2 regions of the Aliivibrio fischeri ATCC 7744 genome follow, and region 2 is predicted to be linked to the other one. Evidence: predicted binding sites of a transcription regulator. Region 2 holds the regulator's gene; the other holds the start of a gene.
What was found. The regulator CRP, encoded in region 2, controls carbon source genes, mostly activating them, when cyclic AMP is high. The targets are predictions, from matches to a motif close to TGTGANNNNNNTCACA.
Positions count from the first base shown of each region.

Region 1 (5,692 bases), 850 kb from region 2:
GTTAAAATTTGCTCTGCATCATCGTGATGTAAAAGAGTCGCAACTAATTGTTCAACTTCTTGCTGCGATACCTGCCTAATAATGTATTTTACTTTGGCTACGTTAGAGGTATTCATACTTAAACTTTGATAGCCCAAACCAAGCAGTAACAGGCAACCAATTGGATCCCCCGCAAGCTCCCCACAAACACTAACAGGTAATTTATATTGATTTGCCGTATCAATTATTTGCTTTAACGCGAGTAACACGGCGGGATGATAAGATTCATAGACATGTGAAACTCGTGCATTATTTCGATCTACAGCTAAAAGGTATTGAGTTAAGTCATTAGTACCTACAGAAATAAAATCCACTAATCCAACAACTCTCGGTAACAAATAGAGCATAGAAGGCACTTCTATCATCATACCTATACGAGGTTGCGAAAAATCCCCTTCAGATTCACCAAGCACTTCTTCATAAGCTTGATTAATAAGCTTTCTTGCTTGCTTTAATTCGGGTAAGCCTGAAATCATAGGTAACATAATGGATAAATTACCATTACCTATGTTTGCTCTTACCATCGCTTTTAATTGCAAAAGAAAGATATCAGGATGATCTAAAGTAAAGCGAATACCACGCCAACCTAAAAATGGATTTTCTTCTTCAATAGGCAGATACGGTAATGGCTTATCACCACCGATATCTAACGTCCTCATAATCACAGGCTTTTTCGGATACGTTTCTAAAATAGTTTTGTATTGTAGATATTGCTCTTCTTCCGATGGGAATCGCTGTTGCAATAAAAAAGGAATTTCAGTTCGATACAACCCAACGCCATCAACACCCTGATTAACAGCAATACTCGTGTCGGCACTTAACCCAGCATTCAAATAAATTTTCATTTGATGCTCATCACGTGTAAATGTAGGTTTATCAAGATCCTGAGTGATTAATTCAGAAAGGGCTAACTCCTCATTTTGTAGTTCTGTATATTCTTGAATTAGCGCTTCTGTCGGCTTGATATATAAAGCGCCACTATAGCCATCAACAATCGCTAATTTTTGATGATAGTGAGTTGGGTTAAACTCCACCCCCATAATGGCAGGGATACCAAGTGCTCTTGATAAAATGGCTGCGTGAGAGTTTGCCGCACCTTCAAGCGAAATAACGGCTTTTAATTTATCTTGAGGAACACTCGCTAACATAGAAGCGGTCAGCTGAGTCGTAACTAAAATCACGGGATGAGCTAAATCCAGCTCTAACTTACCTTCATAATTTAAAAAATAAAGTAATCTCTGCCCTAGCTCACGAACATCATTCGCTCGTTCACTGAGGTATGAATCACTCATTTTTTCAAAACGCCCTGCATATGACTCAATAACTTGACGCAATGCCCACTCAGCAGAATCACCTTGGTTGATCTGTTTTTTCAGATCCCCCTTCAACATAGGATCATTTAATAAGTGAGTGAAAAGATCAAAAATAGCCAACGTCTCGGTATTTAGCTCTTGTTCAAACCGTTTTTTAGCTCGGCGGAAATCCTTTAAAGCTAACTCAACCGCAGTACCTAAACGATCTTGCTCTTGCTCTATATCAAGGCATGAACTTGGTAGAATGGATTCTATTCTGGGTTGCGCATCATCAAACCACAAAGGTGCAATAGCGACACCATTTGATGCAGAGATACCTTTGAATTGCTTTTGTTCAATCGATTGAGGTTGTAATTGAATCGACCAACTTTCATGAGCTTTAGCATGAGCAAGTACAACTGCAAGTTGCGCAGATAAGGTGACTAAAAAGGATTCTTCAACTTCAGTAAACTGACGTTTTTCCTTTTGCTGTACAACAAGTACACCAAGGTTTTGACGTCGGTAAATAATCGGGGTTGCCAGAAAGGAATTAAACTTATATTCGGCAATACTAGGAATGTATTTATATGAAGGGTGTACAGAAGCATTAGCTAAGTTTAGCGGCTCACAACTGCGTGCAACCAATCCAACTAAACCTTCATCAATACCTAATGAAACGGTCTTGGGTTTCGCTTTTAATCCTTCTGTCGCCATTAATTCTAAGCGCAGGTTATCATTACTCATCAAATAGACTGAGCAACACTCTGTATGCATAGAGTTACGAGTATTTTTCACGAGCAACGCTAAAGCATCATCAAGAGACTCCGCTTTAGCTACGTGATCAACTATATCCCTGAGTTGAGTAAGCATGCTTGCCAATCCTTAAGGTTATATAAGGTATCGACCGCTTAACCTTTTTTACCTTTCCTTTTAAATTTTCGTTCCTTAAACGGCATAGCGATCACCGCGAACTCTTTTAGTGCTCGACGGTAAACATCACGCTTAAATGAAACCACTTGTCTTACAGGGTACCAGTAGCTTACCCATCGCCAACCATCAAATTCAGGCGAGCGATCTCTTTGCATATTAACCTTGGATTCATCACATTCTAAGCGTAACAAAAACCATTTTTGTTTTTGTCCGATACAGACAGGTTTAGAGTCCCATCTAACTAGACGTTTCGGTAATTTATATCGTAGCCAATGACGGCTGCTTGCTAAAATACGAACATCATTTTTTGTCAGACCTACTTCTTCGTATAATTCACGGTACATGGCTTGTTCTGGAGTCTCTCCATCATCAATACCACCTTGCGGAAATTGCCACGAATGCTGTCCGTATCGCTTCGCCCAGAATACTTGACCATGGCTATTACATATCACTATCCCGACGTTCGGGCGGAAACCATCGCCATCTATCACTGGATGACCTCATCATAAACTTATATTGACTCTGATTTTTTCACAGATCGGCTCTTTGAGCAAACAGGATCACGCTTTCTTGTCACGTTTTACCAAAATAACCTGATTTTCTGAATAACTTTTAATCACTGCTTAACTTATCAACACAACAATGAGATATAAGCCACATTTATTCACCTTTTCTGTGTATAACTTTGTGCAGAAGCTAAAAATAAATCACAAACGATAAAAGTTAGCTCTTTCAATACAAAATAAAAACAGAGACAGTAAATACATAAAAAACAATAAAACCAACAAGTTAAATTCAGGATCTTTACTTTGATCTTTTCTCTGAAAAAGTGGTTGGATAATATAAACACAGATCGGTTAAAGATCCACCAACAAGCTAATTACCCACAATTAAGGCTATCTGATTAAGTATAAGAGCTAAAAGTCAATGAGTTATTCAAAATTAAAGCACTGTATATGGATCCAGAAAAATAAGAGATGAATAAAATATATACACTATTGTGGATAACTTACTAAGATCCAAATTAGGTCAAAAAATAATGTTGATAATATGATAATCTATTCGTTCAATCATGTTGAAGAGTCTTTATGAGCTTACCACCACCAAATACTATTGATGAATTATTACAGCGATCAGAAAGCATTGCAGGCTATACGCTATCTGAGTTGGCAGAGCAAGCAAACATACCTGTACCTGAAAACTTAAAGCGAGATAAAGGCTGGGTTGGTCAATTATTAGAATGGCATTTAGGCGCTTCAGCAGGTAGTAAACCTCTACCTGATTTCATTGATCTTGGAGTCGAATTAAAAACCATTCCAATCAGCTATACTGGCAAACCATTAGAAACCACCTTTGTTTGTGTTGCCCCATTAACAGGCGTTCATAGCTTACAATGGGAAGAATCGCATGTTCGTCATAAGCTTGCTCATGTTTTATGGATCCCTGTAGAAGGAGAAAGAGAGATCCCTGTAGGGGATCGTCATGTTGGATATCCAGTTTTATGGCAACCTTCTTTAGAAGAAGAACAACAATTAAAACAAGATTGGGAAGAGTTAATGGATTTAATTGTGCTCGGTAAGGTTGAGTCAATTACAGCAAAACATGGCGAAGTTCTTCAATTAAGACCTAAAGCAGCAAACAGCCAAGCATTAACTGAGGCTTATGGTGAAAATGGGCAACCGATAAAAACGCTACCTCGCGGTTTTTATTTAAAAACTCAATTTACTCATTCTATATTAACTTCATTCTTCAGCTAAAAAAATAGGCCTACCTAATTCAAGGTAAGCCTATTTTTTCAATCAAAAGCTCGGTTAGCTATAGCTTCTCGGCTCTGAAATTAAATTATGTTTATTCAATAAACGATACATAGTTGCTCGTGAAACACCCAGCTCTTTTGCCGCTGAAGATACTTGACCATCATGAGATTCTAATACCATCAATAATGCATCTCGCTCAGAGTTTTCACGGATAACACGTAAACTACGTTTAGTTTCACTGCGTTGTGGTAAATCTAAATGTTCAAGATCAATTGTCATGCTATCGGCAAGTAATACAGCACGTTTCACTTGGTTTACCAATTCACGAACATTACCTGGCCATTGATAATGTAGCATGGTTTGTAATGCTTCTTCAGGGAACGTTCTTGCTTGTGTATTGTATTCTTTTGCATAACGCTGTAAGAAATGCTCTGCTAAAACCGAGATATCTGAACTTCTCTCTTTTAAAGACGGAACATGAATACGTAATACATTTAAACGATAATACAACTCTTCTTTAAAGCTGCCTTCTTCAATCGCTTTTTCTAAATCAATGTGGCTTGCAACAATTACACGAACATCTAAATCAACAAAACCTTTTTCAGTCTCAATATTACCTTCTTGTAGGAATCGTAATAAATGCTGCTGCTGACTAGCTGGCAAATCATTAATATCATTTAAAAATAATGTACCACCATTGGCTTGGAATAATTTTGATTCTTCCGGTGACGAAGAATGAGAACCAAACAGCTCCTGCTCAATCTTGCTTTCAGATAACGAACCACAATTTAATGAAACAAATGGACCTTTATTACGGCCTGATGATTCATGAACTGCTTTTGCTACCGCATCTTTACCTACACCGCTTTCACCAGAAATAAGAATAGAAACATCTGTTGGAGCAACACGGCGAATTTGATCTCGTAAACGTTTCACCGCAGGCGCTTCACCTAAAATACCTAGATCCGATTTATTACCCATATTAGGCCATACTTTACGCTCTAGCTTAAGCATACCTAGCTGGTGACCAATCGTACTTAATAATTGAGCATCTGGAATCGGTGCAGTGAAGAAATCAATACAGAAGTTTACAATGAACTGGCAAATAGTATCTGAACTTAGCTGAGACTCACGGATGAAAGCCATCCAACGAACTTGCTTATTGTTATTTACTAATGTTGCAATGCCATTAAGACTAAAATCATCTTGGCTTAAATCAACAATACCAATACATGGCCCAATCTCGTCAAACAGAGCTTGAGCTGCTCGAAGATCATAGCAACGATGACAACGCCAACCTACTTGTTCTAAAACGGCTAACCAAGGTTCATAGCTGCCACCAACAACAACTAAAGAGCCTGGAACCGAATCCATACGAAATTGAGTACCCATAACACTACCTCTAAATTCTTATTTCTAAACCAACTAAAAATGTTTCTTAGATGCAACTATACAGGTTTTAAGACCTTATCTCGTCTCACAAATGAGATGCGCGTCATCCTTTTAACAAAAAAAATACATCTCGAGCATAATAAATAAATGACAGTTAACATATTAAAGAAATAGTTGAATCAAATATGAGATTGGAGAAGATTTATTGCATAAAAAAAAAGGTTTTTATTACTTTTTAACCGTTACATGACTATTAATTTGAATTGTAAAAATTAAGTCAAT
Region 1 covers NZ_CP092712.1:495,765-501,456, reverse strand. The annotation lists gene ptsP (phosphoenolpyruvate--protein phosphotransferase) at 1-2,201, opposite strand, end outside; gene rppH (RNA pyrophosphohydrolase) at 2,240-2,752, opposite strand; gene mutH (DNA mismatch repair endonuclease MutH) at 3,350-4,018, shown strand; gene AVFI_RS02360 (sigma-54-dependent transcriptional regulator) at 4,073-5,410, opposite strand.
Region 1: rppH (RNA pyrophosphohydrolase) is a predicted target of CRP. The motif match lies at 2,905-2,920, and genes of this name have one in related genera.

Region 2 (5,692 bases):
ATTTCGCAACCTCGTTATGAAATTGGTCGTCAATCCATGTTGATGCTACTTGAATTATTAAAAGGCCATGATGTTCGTTCTGGCTCACGATTACTCGAATCATCATTAATCGTAAGAGAGAGTACGGCGTCCCCAAAAAACAAATAAGCGCCTTTAATTCATTCTTTGAACGACATTAAACGTAAAAAGTCATAATTCTAGATAATCAATTTGTCTAAATAGTGACTTTTTGCGTACTTTTTTACACAAATACTGGTATGAGTTCACACAACTGATTACCATAAACGACCATCAGTGAATTTGTGTAAAGTAAAGATCGTGGCCAATAAAGATTATGTAAAACGTGGACGCTCTCCTAAGAAAGCGACAAAAAAAACAACTAAGAAAAAAGGCGCTAAACAACCTATGTCTAACGGCTCTACGCCGTGGAAAGCGGTTGCTGTTGCAGCTCTTCTAGTTATGGTTTTTGGCTACGCACTCTATTTCCTTAATGACTCACCAGAGCCAGAAGTAAAAGCACCAGTAACCGAAGTTGTTCCTGTTAAACCGAAGAAACCAACATCAACAGAAGACATCCCACCACTGCCAGAAGAGCAATGGAGCTACATGGATGAGCTGCCAAATAAAGAAATAACAGTTGAACAAAAAGAATTAAAAGTATCTGAGATCCCTTACATTATGCAGTGTGGTGCTTATAAAAACCGCTCACAAGCTGAAGAACGTAAGATGAATATCGCTTTCCAAGGCATAACCTCTACTGTTCGTCATGCTGAAGGAAGTAGCTGGTATAAAGTGGTACTTGGCCCATATAAATTCAAACGTGATGCAGAGAAAGATCGTCACAAACTGCAACGCGCAAAAATCGAACCTTGTGCTATTTGGAAAGATCAATAAAACCATCATCCGAAATCAATAACACATCACATATTTAATAAAAGGAGCCCATTGAGTGCTCCTTTTTTCTATCTATTCATCTTGAAAAGCGTCTTACCTTCCCCCATTACAATAGTAATAATCATGAAGATGGTCGTCTGCTTTCATTTATTGGCGCCATCGAAAAAGAGGTTTTACTCGTGACTACAATTGTTTCTGTACGCCGTGAAGGCAAAGTCGTGGTTGCTGGCGATGGCCAAGCATCTCAAGGCGATATGATCGCAAAAGGCAACGTAAAAAAAGTACGTCGCTTATACAATGACTCAGTATTAGTTGGCTTTGCTGGTAGCACAGCTGATGCATTTATTCTGTTCGACCTGTGTGAACGTAAGCTAGAAATGCATCAAGGTAATCTAACAAAAGCCGCAGTAGAACTAGCAAAAGAGTGGCGTAGTGACCGTGCATTGCGTCGTCTTGAAGCAATGCTAATTGTTGCGGATAAAACAACATCATTAATCATCAGTGGTACAGGTGATCTAATCAATGCTGATAATGACTTATTAACTATTGGTTCTGGTGGTTATTTCGCTCGTTCTGCAGCAACAGCGCTGTTAGAAAACACCGATTTAGACGCTCGCGAAATTGCAACTAAAGCACTGACTATTGCTGGCGATATCGATGTATACACCAACCACAACCACACAGTTGAAGAACTGAACGCTTAATCAAGAATAAGGAATTACCATGTCTGAGATGACTCCTCGTGAAATCGTACACGAATTAGATAGCCATATTATTGGTCAAGATAAAGCAAAACGTTCAGTTGCCATTGCACTTCGTAACCGTTGGCGTCGTATGCAACTTGCTCCTGAGTTGCGCACAGAAGTAACACCAAAAAACATTCTGATGATTGGTCCAACAGGTGTCGGTAAAACCGAAATCGCTCGTCGTTTAGCAAAACTTGCAAACGCACCTTTCATCAAAGTTGAAGCAACTAAATTCACTGAAGTGGGTTACGTTGGTAAAGAAGTAGAAAGCATCATTCGTGATTTAACCGATGTTGCTATTAAAATGACGCATCAACAAGCGGTTGAAAAAGTAAAATTCCGAGCTGAAGAGCACGCAGAAGATCGCATTCTAGATATCTTACTGCCACCAGCTCGTGACGCTTGGGGTAATAATGAAGAAGGCGATAACGATTCTGGTACACGACAATCTTTCCGTAAAAAATTACGCGAAGGTAAGTTAGACGATAAAGAAATCGAAGTGGATGTTGCTGCACCTCAAGTTGGCGTTGAAATCATGGCTCCTCCAGGTATGGAAGAGATGACAAACCAACTTCAAGGTATGTTCCAAAACCTATCAGGCGGCAATACAACCAAAAAGCGCAAGATGAAAATCGTTGATGCACTTAAAGCGCTAACAGAAGAAGAAGGTGCGAAGCTGGTTAACCCTGAAGAGCTAAAAGAACAAGCGATCTTCAATGTAGAAAACCACGGTATCGTGTTTATCGATGAAATTGATAAAATCTGTAAAGGTTCAAACTCTCACTCTGGTGATGTATCTCGTGAAGGTGTTCAACGTGATTTACTTCCATTAGTAGAAGGCAGCACGGTTAGTACTAAACACGGCATGGTGAAAACCGATCATATGTTATTCATCACTTCAGGTGCATTCCAAATGGCAAAACCATCTGACTTGATCCCTGAATTACAAGGTCGTTTACCAATCCGTGTTGAACTTGAAGCGCTAACAGCAAATGATTTCAAACGCATTTTAACCGAACCTAATGCATCATTAACTGAGCAATACATTGCTCTATTAGCGACCGAAAATGTAAAAGTTGAATTTACTGAAGATGGCATCAGTCGTATTGCTGAATCCGCATTCCAAGTAAATGAAACCACTGAAAACATCGGTGCTCGCCGTCTACACACAGTGATGGAACGACTAATGGAAGAGATCTCTTATGATGCTTCTGAAAAAAATGGCGAAAGCTTAATTGTTGATGCTGAATATGTAAGTTCACGCCTAGGTGAACTTGTTGCTGATGAAGACCTAAGCCGCTTCATTCTGTAATCTCTCATAACTTAAAATAAAGCCTCACAAGGGTTAACTTGCGAGGCTTTTTAATATTAACTCACCCTGTAGTTCTAAAGTTTAAGCAGAGATAATTTCCCATGAGTGCGTCATTTTTACGCCCTCACCAAGCATTAAACATACAGAGCAATATTTCTGTAATGAATCCGCAGTGACTCTCTCGACAACCGTTGAATCTAGGTTGTTACCTGTTACTTCAAAGTGAATATTAATGTAAGTAAACAACTTTGGTGCAGTTTCACGACGCTCACTAGATAGCTTAGCAACGCAAGCTGTGACTTCTTGATTTGCCGATTTAAGTCCATCAACAACATCAACAGAACTGCATCCTCCAGCAGCCATTAAGACCATTTCCATCGGACTTGGTGCTTTTTCTCCCCCATTACCATCCATAACAATAGAGTGACCTGATTGAGATTGACCTAGAAAAGACAATCCCTCAATCCATTTAACTTCAGCGTTCATAAAAGCCTCTTTACTACTTAAAAGGAAAACTCGTGATCCATTTCACGAAACTGTGCCCTTGGTCGCACAATTCATACGATCAAAGTCAAGAAATCAATTGCGAAACAAGGTATGATTTTGTTAATTATCTCAACGAACATGCAGCCTTGTTCCGATAACCATATTGTATAGGCCAAACTGATATTTGGCTCAGTTATTTTAAAATGGACATCGCCTACTTGGCAAACGCAGAGGAAGTATAAAGTATGGTTCTAGGTAAACCTCAAACAGATCCAACATTAGAGTGGTTCTTGTCTCACTGTCACATTCATAAGTACCCTTCAAAGAGCACGCTAATTCACGCGGGTGAAAAAGCGGAAACTCTTTACTACATTGTAAAAGGTTCTGTTGCTGTACTTATCAAAGATGAAGAAGGTAAAGAAATGATCCTTTCTTACCTAAACCAAGGTGACTTCATTGGTGAGCTTGGCTTATTTGAAGAAGGTCAAGAGCGTTCAGCGTGGGTTCGTGCGAAAAGCCCTTGTGAAGTAGCAGAAATTTCATTCAAGAAATTCCGCCAACTTATCCAAGTTAACCCAGATATCCTAATGCGTCTTTCTGCGCAAATGGCAACTCGTTTACAAATCACTAGCCAAAAAGTAGGTGACTTAGCATTCCTAGACGTAACAGGCCGTATCGCTCAAACGCTACTAAACCTTGCTAAACAACCTGATGCAATGACTCACCCAGACGGCATGCAAATTAAGATCACTCGTCAAGAGATCGGTCAAATTGTTGGTTGTTCACGTGAAACTGTTGGCCGTATCTTAAAGATGCTTGAAGAGCAAAACCTGATTTCAGCGCACGGCAAAACAATTGTAGTTTACGGTACTCGTTAATTTAACGTCGTTACCATAAGCAAATAAAAACGCAGCTCAATAGCTGCGTTTTTTATGTCTAGAGATGACAGCTTTACCCGTCAGTACTTTCAAAGATTTTGTCCGCAGAAGCCGCAACAAACCCTGTGTATAGTTCACCATTTGGTAATTCATAACGTTTAGCAAATTCGTAAAATCCACCAGGGATCTCAAACTCACCATCACTAAATTTAACCATCACTTTATCCGCCATTGTAGATGATTGCTCTAAACAAACCTCTGGAGAGCCTTTTACTTCTCCACCAACCTCATTAATACTAAATCCAGCATTACGTAAGTGCTGATTAACATCAACTACTTCATCAAAACCATCAAGTTGATTAACATACACGGTAAAATGATTCGCTCCATAACCATGAGCAGCTAACCAAGAAGCATACTCACTCTCTTTTGCTAACACCTTATATTCATCAAAACTTAAAGACCACGGTCTACCTGAAGACAGAAAGTCACGAGTTGCAAAATAATGAGCAGGAACTTGTTCTACTAATGATTTAATTATGGTTTGAGCATCATCAGATAATTTTTCAACCAATAGCTCACTGATAAACACAAGTGGTGCATTAGGATCTGGGTGCTCAAAATGTTGTGCTTTCAATTTTTTAGCAATAAATTCATATTCATCACACGGTTTATACCCAATAGCTAAAAAGGGCGCGGCTAATGTGGATAAACCAACCTTAGGCAAATTAAACGTCCGCAAGGCAATATGATCATTTACAATATCACCACCACTGGATAGCAATTGATGCACTTGGTCTGCCGATGGCGACAAACGTGTAATATAGTCTTGCCATAATGATGAAAAAAGTGTGTTTACATTATTCATTTTCAGCACTCCTACAAAGTTAAACCTGGAGATAATTGCTCAGGAATCTCACATGCATCACCTTCCATTGATGCCATCGGATAAGCACAATAATCTGCCGCATAATAAGCACTTGGTTTTAAGTTGCCTGATGCACCCGGCCCACCAAATGGCGCATCACCACTTGCTCCTGTTAATTGACGATTTCGATTCACAATTCCAGCTCGAATATGCTCCACGAAATAATCCCATTCACTGTCATCGGTTGAAACTAATCCCGCAGATAATCCATAGCGAGTGTCATTAGCAAGCTCCACAGCTTGCGCTAATGTGGTGTAACGTATGACTTGCAATAGTGGGCCAAAGTATTCTTCATCTGGTAATTCCGCGACATTTGTTGCATCTATTATCCCTGGAGATACAAATGCATGCCCCAAACTTCTCGCTTCCAGTAACAATTCACCGCCTAATGCTTGTAACTTTTTCTGAGCATTTAAGATAAATTCAGCCGCAGCAATCGATATTTGTG
Region 2 covers NZ_CP092712.1:2,613,055-2,618,746, forward strand. The annotation lists gene cytR (DNA-binding transcriptional regulator CytR) at 1-147, shown strand, start outside; gene AVFI_RS11940 (SPOR domain-containing protein) at 319-894, shown strand; gene hslV (ATP-dependent protease subunit HslV) at 1,074-1,598, shown strand; gene hslU (HslU--HslV peptidase ATPase subunit) at 1,618-2,952, shown strand; gene AVFI_RS11955 (OsmC family protein) at 3,034-3,438, opposite strand; gene crp (cAMP-activated global transcriptional regulator CRP) at 3,684-4,316, shown strand; gene AVFI_RS11965 (DUF1338 domain-containing protein) at 4,390-5,184, opposite strand; gene astD (succinylglutamate-semialdehyde dehydrogenase) at 5,196-5,692, opposite strand, start outside.